DNA from 3 places in the Micromonospora sp. NPDC049081 genome. Region 3 is predicted to be linked to each of the others. Evidence: riboswitches for the same ligand, from Rfam matches in the RefSeq annotation. Region 3 holds a riboswitch; each other region holds the start of a gene.
The links. A riboswitch is a leader RNA that binds a small molecule or an ion and turns the genes downstream of it on or off. The one in region 3 is predicted to bind cobalamin.
Positions count from the first base shown of each region.

Region 1 (5,947 bases), on a different contig from region 3:
GGGCGCAGTCGGCGGCCAGGCCGAGGCCCTTGCCGGGCAGCCATTCCAGGGTGCCGTGTTTGCCGAGGTGCACCACCGCGTCGGCACCGAAGCCGCCGTCGGCGACCGGCGCGGCCAACCACCGGTACGCGGCCAGGTAGTGGTGGCTGGGTGGCAGGTCGGGGTCGTGGTAGATGGCGATCGGGTTCTCACCGAAGCCGCGCGGCGGCTGGATCAGCAGGGTGACGTTGCCGAACCGCAGCCCGGCCAGGACGATGTCACCGTCGTCGGTGTAGAGCTGGCCGGGTGGCTCACCCCAGTGTTCCCGCATCCGGTCCCGCAGGTCGACCGGCACCTGGTCGAACCAGCGCCGGTAGGTCTCCCCCGGCACCCGGGCCTCGGCGGCGGACAACTGCTCCGGGGTGAGCCACTCGACGTCGTGACCACCGGCGGCGATCAGGGCGTGGATCAGGGCGTCCCCGTCGGTGGGCGGGGGCGCGTCACCGAGGTGGTATCCGGCGGCGGCGAGGGCGGCGAGCAGGCGTACCGCCGAGGCGGGGGTGTCCAGGCCGACGGCGTTGCCGACCCGGGAGTGCTTCGTCGGGTAGGAGCTGAGCACGATCGCCAGCCGCCTGTCGGCGGGGGGCAGGTGCCGCAGCCGGGCCTGTCGGACGGCGATCCCGGCGACCCGGGCGGCCCGCTCGGCGTCGGCGGCGTAGACCGACAGTCCGTCGGCGTCGATGCGTTTGAACGAGAACGGCACGGTGACGATCCGGCCGTCGAACTCGGGGATCGCCACCTGCATCGCCGCGTCCAACGGGGACAGTCCGGCGTCGCTGCCGGCCCACTGGTCCCGGGTGCTGGTGAGGCAGAGCGCCTGGATCACCGGCACGTCGAGGGCGGCGAGCGCGCCGACGTCCCAGGCGTCCTCGTCGCCGCCGCCGGAGGCGTCGGCGGCGACCGTCCCTCCGGCGGCGAGGACGGTGACGACGAGCGCGTCGCAGCGGGCGAAGAGGTCCAGCGGCCCGTCGCCGGGGGTGAGCCCGCGCAGCGATCCGCAGTAGATCGGCAGCGGGTTCCCCCCGGCCGCGTCGACCGCGTCGGCCAGGGTGTGCACGAAGTCGGTGTTGCCGGCCAGCGCGTGCGCCCGGTAGAACACGATGCCCACCGTGGGCCGCCCGTCGCCGTCCGCCCGCCGCCCGTCCGGCCCGGCCGCCGGTTCCGCCCGGTCGGTCGGGGCGGTCGGGTCGGTCGGGGGTCGACGGTCGAGGATGCCGTACGGCGGGGTGGGGGTGGGCGGGTCGAAGCCCTCACCGGTGAGCAGGACCGTGTCGGACAGGAACCGGGCCAGCTGGGCGAGGTTCGCCGCGCCCCCCTCGACCAGGTAGGACAGGGCTTCGGTGGCCACCCCGGAGGTCACCGTGGAGGCCGCCATCAGCTCCGCGTCGGGCACCGCCTCGCCGCCGAGCACGATCGTGGGGACGCCGGAGCCGAGCACCGCCGCGAGGCCGTCCGGCCACGCCTGCCGACCACCGAGCAGCCGTACGACGGCCAGGTCGACCCCGTCGAGCAGGGCCGGTACGGCGTCCACGTCGACCCGGGTGGGGTTGGCGAGCCGGTAGTCGGCGGCGCTGGCCCGGGCGGCGAGCAGATCGGTGTCGGCGGTGGACAGCAGCAGGATGCGCACGTGCGGCTCCGGAGAGTGACGTCCGGCTCGACCACAGGGCCGGGCCGAGCGGGGCGGGAGGGACGCCGGTCAGCGGCGGCGGAGGTACGACGCACCGCCTGCGGCGGGGTACCCGGACCGGCCGTCAGCGGTACGTGGCAGGCCGACCGCCCCGGCGGCGGCCGGCGACGGTGGGAGAGGTGCGAGCACGCGGCGGCGCGGGCTCGACGGTGATACAAAAATCACCGACCGTGACGGGGTCGGCAGTGACGCTGTGCGTCATCGGGTCCTCCTCGGGTGTCCACGCCCTGGGGTTCTCCGACGGCCGAAGTATCCTGGCTTCCGGATCGACGCTCACCCCCGGCCTTCCAACCGTGCACGCACGGTCGTGACTCACGAGGGGGGATCGCTCCCCGGTGACAGTGGCGGGACCGCGTCGGAATCGCACCGACTTCCTTCACTGCCGTCAGGCCGCGAATGCTGCCACACTCCTCACCCCGAGGTCAACGGTGGCCACCGGCCCCGCGACGGCACCGATCGACCCCTGTGGCGAGGCCGGCAGCCGTCCGCCCCGCGCATCCCACGGGTGGTTCCGGCCCCGCCCGACGGCCGACCCGCAGCCGCCCCGTGCGGCGCACCCGCAGATCCTCCGAGGCGACCCGCAACCCGCGTCCGCCGGCCGCCCACCGGCCGACGCGGAGCCGATCGAGGCACCCGCCCCGGGGCCGACCGTCCCGGGGCCACTCGTCCGGGGCCACTCGTCCGGGGCCGCCCGTCCCGGGCGGTCGGAACACCTCTCTCGCACGCTGTCGAGCTGATGACGTCAACGACTCGGGGTCGGCACGGTCCGACCCGGCCCGACCGGACGGGCGCCGGGCCGGGCCGCGCCGGGCCGGGCCGTCCCCCCGGACCGGGCGGGCGTCGGGCCGGGCTGCCCCGGGCCGTCCCACCCGGGGGGACCGATCCGTCACCGTCATCAGCTCGAAAGGGCCCGCGACGACATACCCACACCCCTGGCCCGCAGCCGCCGGGGCGGCCAACGGCCGTGCCCACCACCACGGCCACACCCCACGGCCCGTCCCCACAGACACCCACCCCCGCAGACCCCCGGCCATGCTCCACGCAGCGGCTGAGGGGTCAGCGGAGGTGACGCTCGGGGTGGGTCCGGTTCCAGGCCCGCATCCGCTCCGGGTATCCGGTCTTCGCCGCCTCGTAGAGGGGCACCGCGTGCCGGTGGGCCAGCTTCGCCGCCGTACGTGGGGAGCCGGTGCGGCGGCGGATCCACTCCCCGTCGTGCGCGATCGCCACCACTGTGGTGTCGGTGGCGGTCGTCTCGGGTTCGAGATAGAACTCCACCCCCCGGTGGGTGGCCACGAAGTCCGACAACGCGGTCAGGTCGTCCCGGGTGGCCTCCCGGTCGAGCTTGGTCGGGATGCCCTCGTCAGCCCGGGTCCGTCGGCTGAACCAGCCCATCTGCCCGTCCTCTCCTCGGCGTCCCTCCAGTGGAACACCCCTGTCTGGCAGGGCGCTGCGAGCCCGGTGACAACCGGCTGGACGGGGCAGACCTCGACGTCCCCGGGCGTACGCGCCACGCCCGGGACCGTTCAGCCCAGGGCGGCCAGCTCGTCGGGGGTGAGTCGCAGCGCGGCGGCTGCGACGTTCTCGGCGAGGTGGGCCGGGTCACCGGTACCGGGGATGGCCAGCACATGCGGGCCCTGGTGCAGCGTCCAGGCGAGGCGTACCTGCTGCGGGGTGGCGTCGTGGGCGCGGGCGACGGCGCGTACGGCCGCATCGTGGTCGGTACGTGCCCCGCCTTCGCGGTTGACGCCGGTCAGGGAGAAGAACGGCACGTAGGCGATCCCCCGGGCACCGCACTCACGGACCATGGCGTCCTGGTCGCCGCGGTTGTCCAGGGCGTAGTTGTTCTGCACGCAGACCACCGGGGCGATGGTCTGCGCCTCGTCGAGGTGGTCGACGCGGACGTTGGACAGGCCCAGGTGCCGGATCAGGCCGGCGTCGCGCAGCTCGGCCAGCGCACCGAAGCGTTCGGCCACGGAGTCCGGCGCGGGCCGCTTGACGATCCGCAGGTTGACCAGGTCGAGGTGGTCGCGGCCGAGCCGACGCAGGTTCTCCTCCACCTGGGCGCGCAGCTGCGCCGGGCTGGCCTCCTCGCGCGTGCCGGTCGTCGGGTCGGCCCGGAAGCCGACCTTGGTGGCGATGACCAGCCCTTCCGGGTACGGGGCGAGGGCGGCACGGATCAGTTCGGTGGCGTACCGGGCGGGGCCGGTGCCGACCTTCAGGGTGCCGCCCGGTGAGACGTAGAACGCGGCGGTGTCGATGTGGTCGACGCCCAGTTCGACGGCCCGGCGCAGGACGCGCAGCGCCCGGTCCCGGTCGGGGTGGGCGGTGAGCCGCATCGAGCCGAAGCCCATCCGGTGCACGGTGCGGTCGCCCAGGGTCCAGCGGCCCGCCGCTGCGGCGGTGATCTCAGTTGGCATCCGGCGACCCTAGCCAGCGGCGACGCCCCGGCGTAACGGCCGCGCACCCGATACCGGTGCGGGCCGGGAGCTGTTAGTTTTTCTGTACTGGAGCGGTGTGTGGCGACAGCCCGACGCCGGCCGGTGGACGAGTCGCCGGCACCAGGGCCAGCGTCGGGATCAGCAGCACCGGCACCACCAGCAGGGCGTGCAGGATGCCGACGTGGTCACCGAGCAGACCCAGCAGCGGCGGGCTGGCCAGGAACGACGTGTAACCGATCACCGCGACGACGCTGACCCGGGCGGGGGCGTGCTCCTCGTCGTCGGCGGCGGCGCTCATCCCGACCGGGAAGCCGAGCGACGCGCCGAGCCCCCAGAGGACCACCCCGACGACGGCCAGCGGGCCGGAGCCGGCCAGCACCGCCAGCAGCGAGCCGGCGGCGGCCAGCAGGATCGTGCCGATCAGCACCGGCACCCGGCCCCAGCGGTCGATGGCCACGGTGCCGACGGTCCGGCCGATGGTCATGCCGGCGACGAAGACCCCGAAGACGGCTGCCCCGGCGGCCTCGCTGACCCCGTAGCCGTCGACGAAGGCGACCGCCAGCCAGTCGTTGGCGCTGCCCTCGGTGAACGCCATCACCAGCACCAGTGCGCCGATGAGCAGGGTGCGCGGCTCCCGCCAGGCCGCGAGCAGGCCACCCCGGCGGGCCGACGCGGCACCGTCCGCGGTGGAGGCGGGCAGGGCGGGCAGGAAGTTCCGCGCCCCGAGCAGGGTGCCGCCGAGCACCACCGCCGCCAGCACCGCCAGGTGGACGGTGATCGGCACACCGAGCCGGGCCGCACCCGCGCCCAGCCCGGCACCGGCCACCGAGCCGAGGCTCCAGGCGGCGTGGAAGCGGGGCAGGATGGTGCGGCCCAGCCGTTTCTCCACCGCCGCGCCCTCGACGTTCATGCCCACGTCGCAGGTGCCGGAGCCGTAGCCGAGGGCGAACAGGCCGACCGCGACGCCGGGCAGCGAGCCGAGCGGGGTGGCGACGCCCACCCCGGCCAGCCCGACCGCGACCAGCACGGTGGAGGCGACGACGGTGCGGGCCGGGCCGAGCCGCTGGGTCACCAGGCCGGCGCTGGTCAGCGCCAGCACCGCGCCGCCGGACATGGCCAGCAGCAGCAGGCCGAGCCGGCCGGCGCTGAGGCCGAGCGCGTCGCGGACCGCCGGGACCCGGGAGAACCAGCTGGCCACGGCGAGGCCGTTGAGGGCGAAGACCACCGCGACTCCGGTACGGGCGGCCCGCACCACCCGGGGCGCGACGGTACGGGGCTCGGTGGCGGCGTTCACGGCAGTGCGGTCCCTTCGGCCGGGGCCCGTCCCCGGGGTGGGCACGACGGTCCTCACCAGAGATCTCACACCGGTTTCGTCACGGCCACAAGCACGATGTGCCCCTTACCGCAGCCCACCACCCCACCGCCCCCACCCCCACACACGCCCCCCACCCACCCCCACTCAACGCCCCCACCCCCACTCAACGCCCCCGGCCCCGGCTTTCCCCGGTGATCAAGAGGTTTGCGTCAGAAAATCCCCGGCAGGTGACGCAAACCTCTTGATCACCAAGCGAGGTGCGGACCTAGGGGGGCGGGGACGGGGGGTGGGGGGTGGGGGTGGGAGTTGGGGGGCGGTTGTTTCGGGTTGGTGCCGTCGGGGTTCGATGCGGATCCGGTGCGCGCGGAAACGGAACCGGCAATGTCGACAATGGTGGTCAACCGTCCAGGATATCTGCCGTTCACCATTTCCGTACTGTCCGAACAGTTGGGCGTTCCGGTAAGATCG
Region 1 is NZ_JBEZEK010000013.1:128,593-134,539, forward strand. Features, by position in the region: gene cobN (cobaltochelatase subunit CobN) at 1-1,666, opposite strand, end outside; cobalamin riboswitch at 1,974-2,103, opposite strand; gene AB0B63_RS19995 (hypothetical protein) at 2,783-3,118, opposite strand; gene AB0B63_RS20000 (aldo/keto reductase) at 3,250-4,143, opposite strand; gene AB0B63_RS20005 (MFS transporter) at 4,217-5,458, opposite strand.
Region 1: it holds a riboswitch for cobalamin, as region 3 does, so the genes downstream of both, cobN (cobaltochelatase subunit CobN) here and AB0B63_RS00240 (ribonucleoside-diphosphate reductase subunit alpha) in region 3, are expected to answer to the same signal.

Region 2 (5,947 bases), on a different contig from region 3:
CGGTGTGCCGGGGGCGAGTTGGTCGAGGAACCACAACTGTTCCTGGGCGAACGACAGTGGCAGTTCAGCCGAATCCGTCGTGTGTGCCGAATCCACCGGGGCCTCGGTCACTACCTCTCCTTCCTACAGACACCCGCAATCTGTCGAAAAAGCGCAAACTCGTGTCGCGTAATCACAGAGATGTCAGTGCCCGGGAGCGAACCCGGCGCTGTTTCGCCACGGGGTGACCTACGGTGAATCAACTTGGACAGCGTCATCGGTCGGTGCCGGATATTGCTTCGATCTATTGCCACAGCTAGCGACCAGAGTATGACTGACGGTAACATTAGCGATGAGGTGCGTCAATACGTATCGATGGCCGGCCGGAAGTTCACCGGCGGGGGTTGCGGATGATTTGAGCTGGTCCGCATGGCTCATGGTCAGGTGTCCGTAGCGCTGCCCATCATGGTGAACCGTCCCGGTTTCGGCGCAGTCGGCGGTCACTGCGCGTGGCGGACGCCCGACCGGTGCCGGGTCGATGGACCCGAGGGGTGTTCCGCCGGAGGGCGGTGCACCACCAGGATCCCGCCGGGGACCGGGTGCGGACCTGGCCGGCCGGACAGCCCCGTAACGTCACGCCGACGCGCCGCCCGGCGTGGCGGCCGGACCGTCCCGCTGGGTGCCGACCCCCTCACCACGGGCGGCAGCCGGTGCGACGACCACGTCGTCGCGCTCCCCGCCCGACGCCGGCACCACCCACGGCACAGGTGAGGACAATTCCTTTCCGCATCGCGCGACACTACCCCGACAGGTGACCGGCAACAGCTTCCCCGAGCGAACACACAATCAGCCACGACACCATTTTCACCCTCGGGGAAATTGGCAGGTTCTTCGCGGCTGCCGCGTACGCCGGACTGCTAGCCTGCCGATCAGCGGAAAACGCCCGTCGACTCAGCGCGAAGGGAGCGCCCAGTCGTGACGACAATTCGCATTCTCGGCCGCGTCGCACCATGGAGGACGCTGTTCCTCGCCATTGCCGTCGCGGTGGCCCAGTTGCCGGCACCCGTCGCCGGTGCCGCCGTCAGGGGCGACCGACCCGCCCTCCGTTGGCGGGCCGACGACGCGCTGTCGAGTTCCCGCTTCGCGCTGGCGGCGGCCACGGCGCCGGACGGGTCGATCTTCGCGATCGGGGGTGCCGACGCGGCTTCGGTCACCACGGTGGTGGAGGTCTACACGCCTCGGACGCGGCGGTGGAGGGCCGGTCCGTCGCTGCCCCAGCCCCGGTACCGCCACGCGGCGGCCACCGGCGGGGACGGGCGCGTCTACGCGATCGGTGGCAGCTCTCCCGGTGCCGAGGGACCGTTCCTCAGCTCCGTGCTCGCCCTGACGCCGGGCGGCGACCACTGGGTGCCCGTCGCGTCGATGCCCAGCGGACGGCAACTGCTCGCCGCGACGGCCGGCACCGACGGCCGGGTCTACGCCGTCGGCGGGGACCGTCACGGCTCGCTGTCCACCCTGGAGGTCTACGAACCGACGGTGGACCGGTGGACCACCGCGGCGTCGATGCCCACACCGCGCAACGAGATGGGGGTGACCGGCGGACCAGACGGGCGGATCTACGCGATCGGCGGCTGCGGGGACGGCGTCCTGAACGTCCTCGACGTCGTCGAGGCGTACTCGCCCACCACCGACACCTGGGCGACTCTCGCGCCGCTTCCCAGCCGGCGGTGTCTGGTCGACGCCACGACCGGCCCGGACGGCCGGATCTATGCGACAGGTGGCTGTGAACTGGTCACCGACCCTTCGGGAAGACCGGTCGACTGCGTGGACACCACCCGGGTGGACGCGTACTCACCCGACACCGGCACCTGGGCGACGGTCACCGGCACCACCACCGCCCATCGTGAAGGCGCGGCGGTCACCAGCGGCAGGAGGATCTTCGCGATCGGCGGGCACACCGCCGGGGTGGAGTCCGCGCGGGTGACCGCCCGCCGCCCGCCGGGGGCGTGGCCGGCCTGCGTCACCGGCACGGGCTAGCATCGGCGGCGGCATGATCGTGCGAGGTGCCCCGCGGGTGCGGGGAGAATCGGGAAGCCGGTGTGATTCCGGCACGGGCCCGCCGCGGTGACCGGGGAGCGACCGTCCAGGCGCGAGGAGCGCAGCCACTGGCCGTACGGCTGGGAAGGCGGACGGGTTGGCGTCGATCCGGGAGTCCGAAGACCGGCCTCGCGTCGACCGCCCGCCCGTCCGGGGTGGGCCGAGCGCAGCGGGAGCCTGCCTGTGGAACTCTACGACGCCATCCACCGCCGCCGGGACGTCCGGGCCCAGTTCACCGGGGAACCGGTGCCGGACGGCGCCCTGCACCGGATCCTGGACGCCGCGCACGCCGCACCCAGCGTCGGTTACTCACAGCCGTGGGACTTCGTCCTGGTCCGGGACCCTGCCATCCGTCGTCGGTTCCACCGGCACGTGCAGGCCGAGCGGGCGACGTTCGCCGCCACCCTGGACGGCGCGGCGGCCGAACGGTTCGCGGGCATCAAGATCGACGGGGTGTTGGAGTCGACGCTGTCGGTCGTCGTCACGTACGACCCGCAGCGTGGGGCCCGGCAGTGCTCGGGCGGCACGCCATCGCCGACGCCGGTCTCTACTCGGTCTGCCTGGCCATCCAGAACCTCTGGCTCGCCGCCACCGCCGAAGGGCTGGGCGTCGGGTGGGTCTCCTTCTACCGGGAGTCGTTCCTGGCCGGACTGCTGGGCGTACCGGCCGGCATCCGGCCGGTGGCCTGGCTCTGCGTCGGGCCGGTCACCCACCTGGAGTCCGTGCCCGACCTGGAACGGCACGGGTGGCGTCGACGCCGACCTCTCGCCGAGGCGGTCCACCACGACCGCTGGCCGCACAGCTGAATCCTCATTTTTATTGTGGACGACAGTGCGCTTCGGCTCTGCAATACGGGTTTGGGTCGATCCCCCGTCGACTTCCTGAATACCCATTGATGGATTTTGACGGTGATGGGATTACCATTGGATCTGCGCAGGGTAGTAATCGGCAATCCGGAATACTGCCCGAGACAGGTAGACTTCATTGTCACCGACGACCGGCGAAGCACCCGGTGGTGTGGAGGACACGATGACACCTCGACCGTGTACGGACGGCACGTTCCACCACCTGTCGGTGGATCTCGCTCTCGAACGCGCCGGCGAGTACGGGAGTCGGGGATACACCTTGTGCTCCACTCCGGAGCGTCCGGTCTGGGGCAATGACCAGTGGGCGATCGACCTTGCCTACGAGGCGTACCGCAGGGACACGTACCTGGACATCACCACGTTGCCGCCGTGTGTGGAGTGCCGGCGGGTGGCGGAGTTGCTGACCGACCCCGACACCGCGCCGCCGTTGCACCGGAGGCCTCCCCCGCCGGACTTCGCTTCGGGGTTCACCGGTGACGAGATCCGGATCGCCCTGAGCACCGACATCGCCACCGGCGCCACGCTCGGCAAGCAGGCCGCCGTACACCTGCTGACCTTCACCGCGCTCCCCGACCAGCCGGGCTTCGGCGACCTCGTGCGGATCCTGGATCTGTTGTGGGACGACGAGGTCGTGCGGATGGGACAGGTCACCGACTGGGCGGCGGTGGTCGGGTTCGCGGCGACCGCCGACGTGCCGGACCGCGACCGGCGGCTGACCGCCGTGGCCGCGAGCCTCGCCGGCGGGCCACCGGTCGGCCTCGGAGCCACCAGCGCACTCGCCGGTGACCCGGCGGCGGCCCGACGACTGGTCGAGGCGGTCGTGATCGCCGCGGGTCACGGCGACCGGTGGCAGCTCACGGAGAAACCAGCCCCGAGCGCCCGCGCCTGACTGCGGTCGGATGTCCCCGGGCCGACGAACACAGCCTCGACGGGCGCGCTGAGTACGCCGACTCATGCCCGGTCGGGTCGGGCCGTCCACGCTGGACCGCATGACGTCTGAGGCGGCCGGCGCACGTCGGTGGGGTGGCCCGATCGTGGGGCTCCTGGTCCTGGTCTGGATCGGCGGGCTGATCGCGGCAGCCGCGTGGTGGCTGCGCATCGGCTTGGCGCAGTGGAACGCCAACTACGACGGCCGGCCCGACGAGTTGGTGGGCCTCGGACGCCAGGCGAGCCGGGCCCTGCTGGTCGCCGCGTTGGTGGCGGTCGCCGGCCCGGCAGTCATCGCGCTCGTCGCGTACCGGCTGCGGCTGGTCCGAACCGCGATCGTCTTCCTGGTGCTGACCGTCGTGATCGCCGTGCCCGCCCTACCGTTCGCCGCATCCGTCGGGCGGGGTCTCACTCCGGTGCCGGCAGACACGACGCCCGGCCCGCCAGGGCACTGCGTGGAACTCAGCGGCGGCGACAACCGCTGCCCGGGCGGCTGACGGGAGCGGGAGCAGCAGGGCGTGCCGGGCTGACCGGGCAGGCGGCCCACCCGGAAACGACGGAAGGACCGGGGTGGTGCTGGCTTCCATCCGGTCGGGGTGCCGGCCTGGCGTCAGCCTGCCGGGGGTACGCGGGTTTCGACCATCACCCCGTGACAGGATCCGCCCGCCCTCCTTGCCTACTGGTCGTGACGGGCCTTGACCGCAGCCGTACGCAGCGCGTCGATCGCGCCCATGTTCAGCTCGGCCCAGCGTTTGAGTTCGCGCAGAGGACCGACGAGCGTGTCGCCGAGCGCTGTCAACGAGTAGTGCACGGCGGGCGGACTCGTGGGTTCCACCCGGCGGTGGGCGAGGCCGTCGTCTTCGAGTTGACGCAGGGTGTGGGTGAGCATCTTCTGGGACACACCCGGCATGCGGCGGCGCAGCGCACCGAACCGCAGCTCCTGTCCGTCGGCGAGCAGCAACACGATCATGACGGTCCACTTCGATCCCACCCGGTCGAGCAGCAGCCGCGTCGGGCAGTTGGCGTCGAAGAGGTCACCGTGCCGTTCGGTGGTTACCTCAGGGTGACCAAGCGTGCCTGATGTGCCTTCTTTCGTGCTCACCCAAGCTCTCCTATCGTTTCCTGGTAACCAATGGTAACTAGGAGTCGTGATGAGGCGTGCCGCCCGGGTCCACCGTTCGACGATCGAGATGATCCAGCTCGATGATCTCCGGGTGAGCGTGCGCCGGGCCGGTGCCGGAAGCCCCGTCCTGTTGCTCCATGGTTTTCCGCACACCAAGGAGATCTGGCGGGAGGTGGAGCCGCTGCTGGTTGCCGCAGGCCATGAAGTGCTCATGCCCGACCTACGTGGCACCGGTGACACCGAGCGGACGGCGAGCGGCTACGACGCCGCGAGCCTCGCGACGGACCAGGTTCGCCTCCTCGACGCGCTCTACCTACAGTCGGCGCACGTCGTCGGCTTCGACGTCGGCGCCGCGCCCGCATTCGCGCTCGCCGCCGCCCACCCGAATCGGGTACTCAGCCTCACCATCGTGGAGGCGGTCATCAGCGGACTCGCCGGCGCAGAGGCGTTCCTCGGCTCCGGCGGACCGTGGTGGTTCGGGTTCCACCAGACACCGGGCAGCCTCGCCGAGAACATCCTGAACGGCGACGAGGACCGCTACATCCGGTTCTTCCTCACCATCGGGTCCCGCAGCGGGGTCCCGGAGGACCTCGCACGGCACTTCGTCCGCGCCTACACGGGACGAGACAGCCTGCACGCGGCCTTCGAGCACTACCGCGCGATGCCCACGAACGCCCAGTGGAACCGTTCCTGGGCCGAGCAGGGCCGACTGACCAGGCCCGTGACAGCCATCGGCGCCTCAACGGTGGGAGACGCACCCGCGCGCCAACTCACGCTGATCGCGGACCACCTCGACCAGCGCCTGCTCCCGGACAGCGGACACCTCGTCCCCGTCGACGCCCCTGGGGACCTCGCCTCGATCGTGGTGGCAACCGCAGCTCGGGCGACATCGGCACCACCGTCGTTCCACACCGACGACATGGATGAATGACAGATCCCGGACCGCCGGCCAGGT
Region 2 is NZ_JBEZEK010000014.1:37,633-43,579, reverse strand. Features, by position in the region: gene AB0B63_RS20465 (amino acid adenylation domain-containing protein) at 1-111, opposite strand, end outside; gene AB0B63_RS20460 (hypothetical protein) at 613-756, opposite strand; gene AB0B63_RS20455 (kelch repeat-containing protein) at 955-2,016, shown strand; cobalamin riboswitch at 2,024-2,223, shown strand; partial or broken gene bluB (5,6-dimethylbenzimidazole synthase) at 2,260-2,882, shown strand; gene AB0B63_RS20445 (hypothetical protein) at 3,106-3,831, shown strand; gene AB0B63_RS20440 (hypothetical protein) at 3,932-4,366, shown strand; gene AB0B63_RS20435 (helix-turn-helix domain-containing protein) at 4,546-4,971, opposite strand; gene AB0B63_RS20430 (alpha/beta fold hydrolase) at 5,021-5,923, shown strand.
Region 2: it holds a riboswitch for cobalamin, as region 3 does, so the genes downstream of both, bluB (5,6-dimethylbenzimidazole synthase) here and AB0B63_RS00240 (ribonucleoside-diphosphate reductase subunit alpha) in region 3, are expected to answer to the same signal.

Region 3 (5,947 bases):
TCCTCTGTGGACAGTGATCGTCACCTATCGACAGGAGACTTCCATGCGATCTCGGCTCCTCTCCATCGCCTCCGCGCTGACCCTCGCCGCGAGCGGCTCGGTGCTGGCCCTGATACCCGCCAGCCCGGCCAGCGCCCACTGCGACGGCCACGGGCAGCACCCGGACCTGTACAGCGGCGGCGGGATCTCCTGGGGCGACGGGACCTTCATCCGCGCCTACCCCCACCAGGACTGCCAGCCCAAGGGCCAGGGGTACCCGAGTCAGAACATCGACGTCCACTGCGCCACGCTGACCGGTGACCTGTGGTTCTTCGTCCGCAACACCTCCACCGGGATCAACGGGTGGGCCCGCCGGGACGCGCTGCGCTTCTCGCAGACCGTCACCATCGACGACTGCGCCAACGGGCTCGCCCCGCACCGCGTGGCCTGACCGGGGCTGCCGGCCCGGCCCGGCACGGCGTGCCCCTCGACGATTCGAGCGGTGCGCAGGTGTGACGGGACCCGGCAGCCCGGGGTGGACGGCAACCGCGTCCACCCCGGGCAGGCCGGCCCCGCAGGTCGACCCGACGGCGTCAGGTCAACAGCGCCGGGCGCAGCTCACCACCCACGTTGATCGTGCCGACGACCCGGTCGCCGGTGAGGTCGAAGACGTCGACCGCCCGGTTGGTGCGCATGAGTTCCCGCACCGACGGCGGCAGCGGCGGGGGTTCCTTCATCGCCGCCCGGACGTCCCGGGTGGTGGAGATCAGCCGGCCGACCAGTGACGCCCCGTCGTGGTCCACCCGGACCCGGCCGTACTCCCAGCCGCAGGTGGTGAGGTCGAGCACCTCGAACAGGCGGGCGAGCAGCGGATGCGGGTCGGTCGCCCGGACGAACTGCGTCGCCCTCGTCCCGACGACCGTGGCGGCGGCGGCGACGTGCACGTACGGGTGCAGGCCGCCCGGCAGCGCGAACAGCGGCCAGTGCAGCCGGCCACCGGCCGCCCGCCACAGTGGCCGGTAGTTGCGCCGGTCCACCGGGAACCGGTGACCGGTGCGCCGGTACAGCTCCGCCGTCTGGGCCGACAGGTCCGCGTGGGCCGCGTCGGCGAACTCGCCGACGATCCTGGCCGCCACCGCCAGGCCGTCACCGTCGTCGAGCAGGCCGACGATCCCCGCCACCTGGTCGGCCGGCGCGACGGCCACGTGGGTGCCGTACCGCTGCCGCACCTCGGCCGACAGCGCCGCCTGCCGGACCGGATCCTCCTGGACCTGCCGGCCCCCGCCGCCCAGCACCCGCCCGAGCCATCCCATGTCGCCTCGTCTCCGCCACCGTCACCGACCGCAGCCATGCTAGTGCGACCCTGCGTCAGAGATAGCTCACGCCGGTCAGTTCCTCGGCCGCCGTCCACAGCCGCCGGCCGACAGCGGGATCGGTGGCCTCCGGGCTGGCCCGCACCTCGGTGACCGGACCCCAGGTCTGGAAGAGCCGGGCCGGGCCGAAGAACTGGCCGCCACGGACCGCCGGGTCGGTGGCGGCGCGCAGCTGGGGCAGCGCACCCCGCTGCACCGGCTGGGTGGCCAGCAGGCCCAGCCAGGCGACCACCCGGCCACGCCGGCCCCGGTGGGCCATGGCCCGGGGGGTCAGGTTGGTGCGGGTGACACCGGGATGGGCCAGCACGCTGAGCACCGGTGCTCCGGCGGCGCGCAGCCGCCGGTCCAGCTCCACGCCGAAGACGGTGGTGGCGAGCTTGGACCGGCCGTACGCGGCGGCGCCCCGGTAGCCGCGCTCGCCCATCAGGTCGGCGAAGTCCAGGTGTGCGTTGCGGTGGGTGATCGAGCTGAGGTGGACCACCCGGGCCGCCCACGCGGCGGCCAGGTTGTCCAGCAGCAGACCGGTCAGCGCGAAGTGGCCCAGCAGGTTGGTGGCGAGGTGCAGCTCGTGGCCGTCGACACTGGTGCGGCGCGGGCCGAGCAGCACCGCACCGGCGTTGTTGACCAGCAGGTCGATCCTCGGATGGGCGGCGGCCAGTCCCGCCGCGAACGCCCGGACCGAGGCGAGGGAGGCGAGGTCAAGCTCACGTACCTCGACGTTCCCGCCGATGCGCCGGCCGGCCTGCCGGCCGGCGGCGGTGTCGCGGACGGCGAGCACGACGTGCGCACCACGGTGGGCCAGCGCGGTGGCGGTGACCAGGCCGAGGCCCGAGTTCGCGCCGGTCACGACGGCGGTACGGCCGTGCTGGTCGGGGATGTGGTCGGCGGTCCAGGTCATCTGCTGCTCCTGAGCGGTCGGGGTGGGACGCCGACGTTAGGGGCCGCCCGGCCGGGCTCGGTCGTCCCCGGTCGCCTAGGTCCCGCAGTCCTACCCACCCCGGTCCGGGCCGCGTCACACTGGCCCCATGACCCATCCGTACGCCCGCGAACTCGGTGACTTCCTGCGCGCCCGACGCGGCCGGCTGCACCCCCGCGACGTCGGCCTGGAGCCGGGCGGGCGACGGCGGGTCACCGGGCTGCGCCGCGAGGAGCTGGCGCTGCTGGCCGGGTTGAGCACCGACTACTACCAGCGGATGGAGCAGGGCCGGGAGGTCCGCCCGTCCGACCACGTGCTGGACGCGCTCGCCGCCGCGCTCGCCCTCGACGACGAGGAACGCCGGCACCTGTTCACCCTGGCCCGCGCCGCCCGCCGGCCGGTACCGGCCCGGGTGGACCACGGCCCGGAGCGGGTGCCGGAGCGCACCCGCCGGCTGCTGCGGGTGCTGGACACCCCGGCGGTGGTGCTCGGCCGCCACCTGGACCTGCTCGCCTGGAACGCGTGGGCGGTGGCGCTGCTCGGCGATCCGGCGGACCTCCCGCCGGGCCGGCTCAACATGCTGCTGCTGATGTTCGACGAGGCGGCGTCCCCGGTGCGGCGCTGCGCGTCCTGGGAGCAGCAGGCGCTGGACTACATCGGCATGATGCGTGCCGCCGTCGCCACCGACCCCACCCATCCCCGGGCCACCGCGATCGTCGGTGAGCTGAGCATCCGCAGCGCCGAGTTCCGGCGGCTGTGGTCGCGGCACGACGTGCGCGGGTCGGTCACCGGCACCAAGACCTTCCAGGTCCCCGGGGTCGGTGACATCGTCCTGGACTGGGACACCTACCCGCTGCCCGGCAACCCCGGCCCGGTGCTGCTGGTCTTCACCGCCGAGCCCGGCAGCGCCGACGCGGACGCCCTGCGGCTGCTGGCGTCACTGCGGGCCACCGACCGGTCGGAGGAGAGTTATCTGACACGCCGACGCGACATCTAGTGTTGCCTCTCCCCCATCCACGCCATATATGGTGTGCCACGCAGCTGGTTCGACCGGGCCCGGTGGTCCGGTCGAGGCAACAGGGAACCCGGTGGAAATCCGGGACTGCCCCGCAGCGGTAAGTGGGAACGACCGCCGTCATCGAGCACTGGACCGCCAGGTCTGGGAAGCGACGGCCAGTAGGCGACCGGCGACCCCGGTCACGCCCGCGAGTCCGAAGACCTGCCAGTGCGCCGTGCGCTGCTGCGCGCGGCGGTCGGAGGTCGCGCGGGACGACCGACGCCAGCACCCGGGCCGGCCGTCGCGCCGTGCCCGTTGGCGTTCTCCCGCGTCCGATGACCATCGGTGACAGCGAGGAGAGGTCATGACGAACGTAGCGGAACGCCCACCGTCCGAGGTCGACGGCGCGGAGTCACGCCGGCCGGCGATGCGGGTACGCAAGCGCGACGGCGACACCGAGCCGGTCGACGTCAACCGGATCGTCACGGCGGTCGCGCGGTGGGCCACCGACCTGGACGAGGTCGATCCGCTGCGGGTGGCCACCAGGACGATCAGCGGCCTCTACGACGGGGCGACCACCGCCGAGCTGGACAAGCTGTCGATCCAGACGGCGGCGGAGCTGATCGGCACGGAACCGCAGTACTCCCGGCTGGCGGCCCGGCTGCTGGCCGCCTACGTGGACGAGGAGGTCCGCGGGCAGGAGGTGACCTGCTTCAGCGAGTCCATCCGGTACGCCCACGGCCTCGGCCTGATCGCCGACGACACCGCCGCGTTCGTGGCCCGGCACGCCCGGCAGCTCGACGACGCCGTCGACCCGGCCGGTGACCTGCGGTTCGAGTATTTCGGGCTGCGGACGGTGGCCGACCGCTACCTGCTGCGGCACCCGCAGTCGCGGCTGGTGGTGGAGACCCCGCAGTTCTGGCTGCTGCGGGTGGCCTGCGGGCTGTCCACCACGCCCGACGAGGCGGTCGGGTTCTACCGGCTGATGTCGTCGCTTGCCTACCTGCCGAGCTCCCCGACGTTGTTCAACTCCGGCACCCGGCACACCCAGATGTCGTCGTGTTTCCTGGTCGACTCGCCGCGCGACGAGCTGGACTCGATCTACGAGCGCTACCACCAGGTGGCGAAGCTGTCGAAGTTCTCCGGCGGCATCGGCATCTCCTGGTCGCGGGTGCGGGGCCGGGGCGCGCTGATCCGGGGCACCAACGGCCGGTCCAACGGGATCGTGCCGTTCCTCAAGACCCTCGACGCCGGGGTGGCGGCGGTCAACCAGGGCGGCCGGCGCAAGGGTGCCGCCTGCGTCTACCTGGAACCCTGGCACCCGGACATCGAGGAGTTCCTGGAGCTGCGGGACAACACCGGTGAGGAGGCCCGGCGTACCCACAATCTCAACCTGGCCAACTGGATCCCCGACGAGTTCATGCGCCGGGTCGAGGCCGACGGCGACTGGTCGCTGATCGACCCGTCGGACGCCCCGGAGCTGCCCGACCTGTACGGCGAGGAGTTCGACGCCGCGTACCGGGTCGCGGAGAAGAAGGCGGTCCGCACGGTGAAGGCCCGGGACCTGTACGGGCGGATGATGCGCACCCTGGCGCAGACCGGCAACGGGTGGATGACGTTCAAGGACCCGTCGAACCGGCTGTCCAACCAGACCGGCGTGCCGGGCAACACGATCCACCTGTCCAACCTGTGCACCGAGATCCTGGAGGTCAACAGCGACACCGAGACGGCGGTGTGCAACCTGGGGTCGGTCAACCTCGGCGCGCACCTCACCGACGACGGCGTCGACTGGGAGAAGCTGCGCGCCACGGTCCGGACGGCGGTGGTGTTCCTGGACCGGGTGATCGACATCAACTACTACCCGGCCGAGCAGGCGGCGGCGTCGAACCCGCGCTGGCGCCCGGTCGGGCTGGGGCTGATGGGTTTGCAGGACGCGTTGTTCGCGCTGCGCCTGCCGTTCGACTCGGCCGGGGCCCGGGAGCTGTCCACCCGGGTCCAGGAGGAGATCTTCCTGACCGCCCTGGAGACGTCGGCCGGCCTGGCCGAACGGTTCGGCGCGCACCCGGCGTACCCGCAGACCCGGGCGGCCCGGGGTGACCTGCACCCGGACCTGTGGGGGGTCGAACCCACCCAGACCGCGCGGTGGGCGGCGCTGCGCACCCGGATCGCGGCGCACGGCCTGCGCAACTCGCTGCTGGTGGCGATCGCCCCGACCGCCACGATCGCGTCGATCGCCGGCTGCTACGAGTGCATCGAGCCGCAGGTGTCCAACCTGTTCAAGCGGGAGACCATGTCCGGGGAGTTCCTCCAGATCAACACCTATCTGGTACGCGAGCTGAAGGCCCGCGGCCTGTGGACGGCGGAGATCCGCGACCAGATCAAGCGGGCCGAGGGTTCGGTGCAGGGCATCGTCGACCTGTCCGTCGAGGTGCGGGAGTTGTTCCGGACCGCGTGGGAGCTGCCGCAGCGGGCGCTGATCGACCTGGCCGCCGCGCGGGCGCCGTACATCGACCAGTCGCAGTCGCTGAACCTGTTCCTCAGCGCGCCGACCATCGGCAAGTTGTCCTCGATGTACCTGCACGCCTGGAAGTCCGGGCTGAAGACCACCTACTACCTGCGGTCGCGTCCGGCGACCCGGATCCAGCAGGCCACCGTCACCGTCGCCCCGGTCGTCACGGCCGA
Region 3 is NZ_JBEZEK010000001.1:78,127-84,073, forward strand. Features, by position in the region: gene AB0B63_RS00220 (hypothetical protein) at 44-430, shown strand; gene AB0B63_RS00225 (hypothetical protein) at 573-1,292, opposite strand; gene AB0B63_RS00230 (oxidoreductase) at 1,348-2,250, opposite strand; gene AB0B63_RS00235 (helix-turn-helix transcriptional regulator) at 2,378-3,265, shown strand; cobalamin riboswitch at 3,294-3,510, shown strand; gene AB0B63_RS00240 (ribonucleoside-diphosphate reductase subunit alpha) at 3,630-5,947, shown strand, end outside.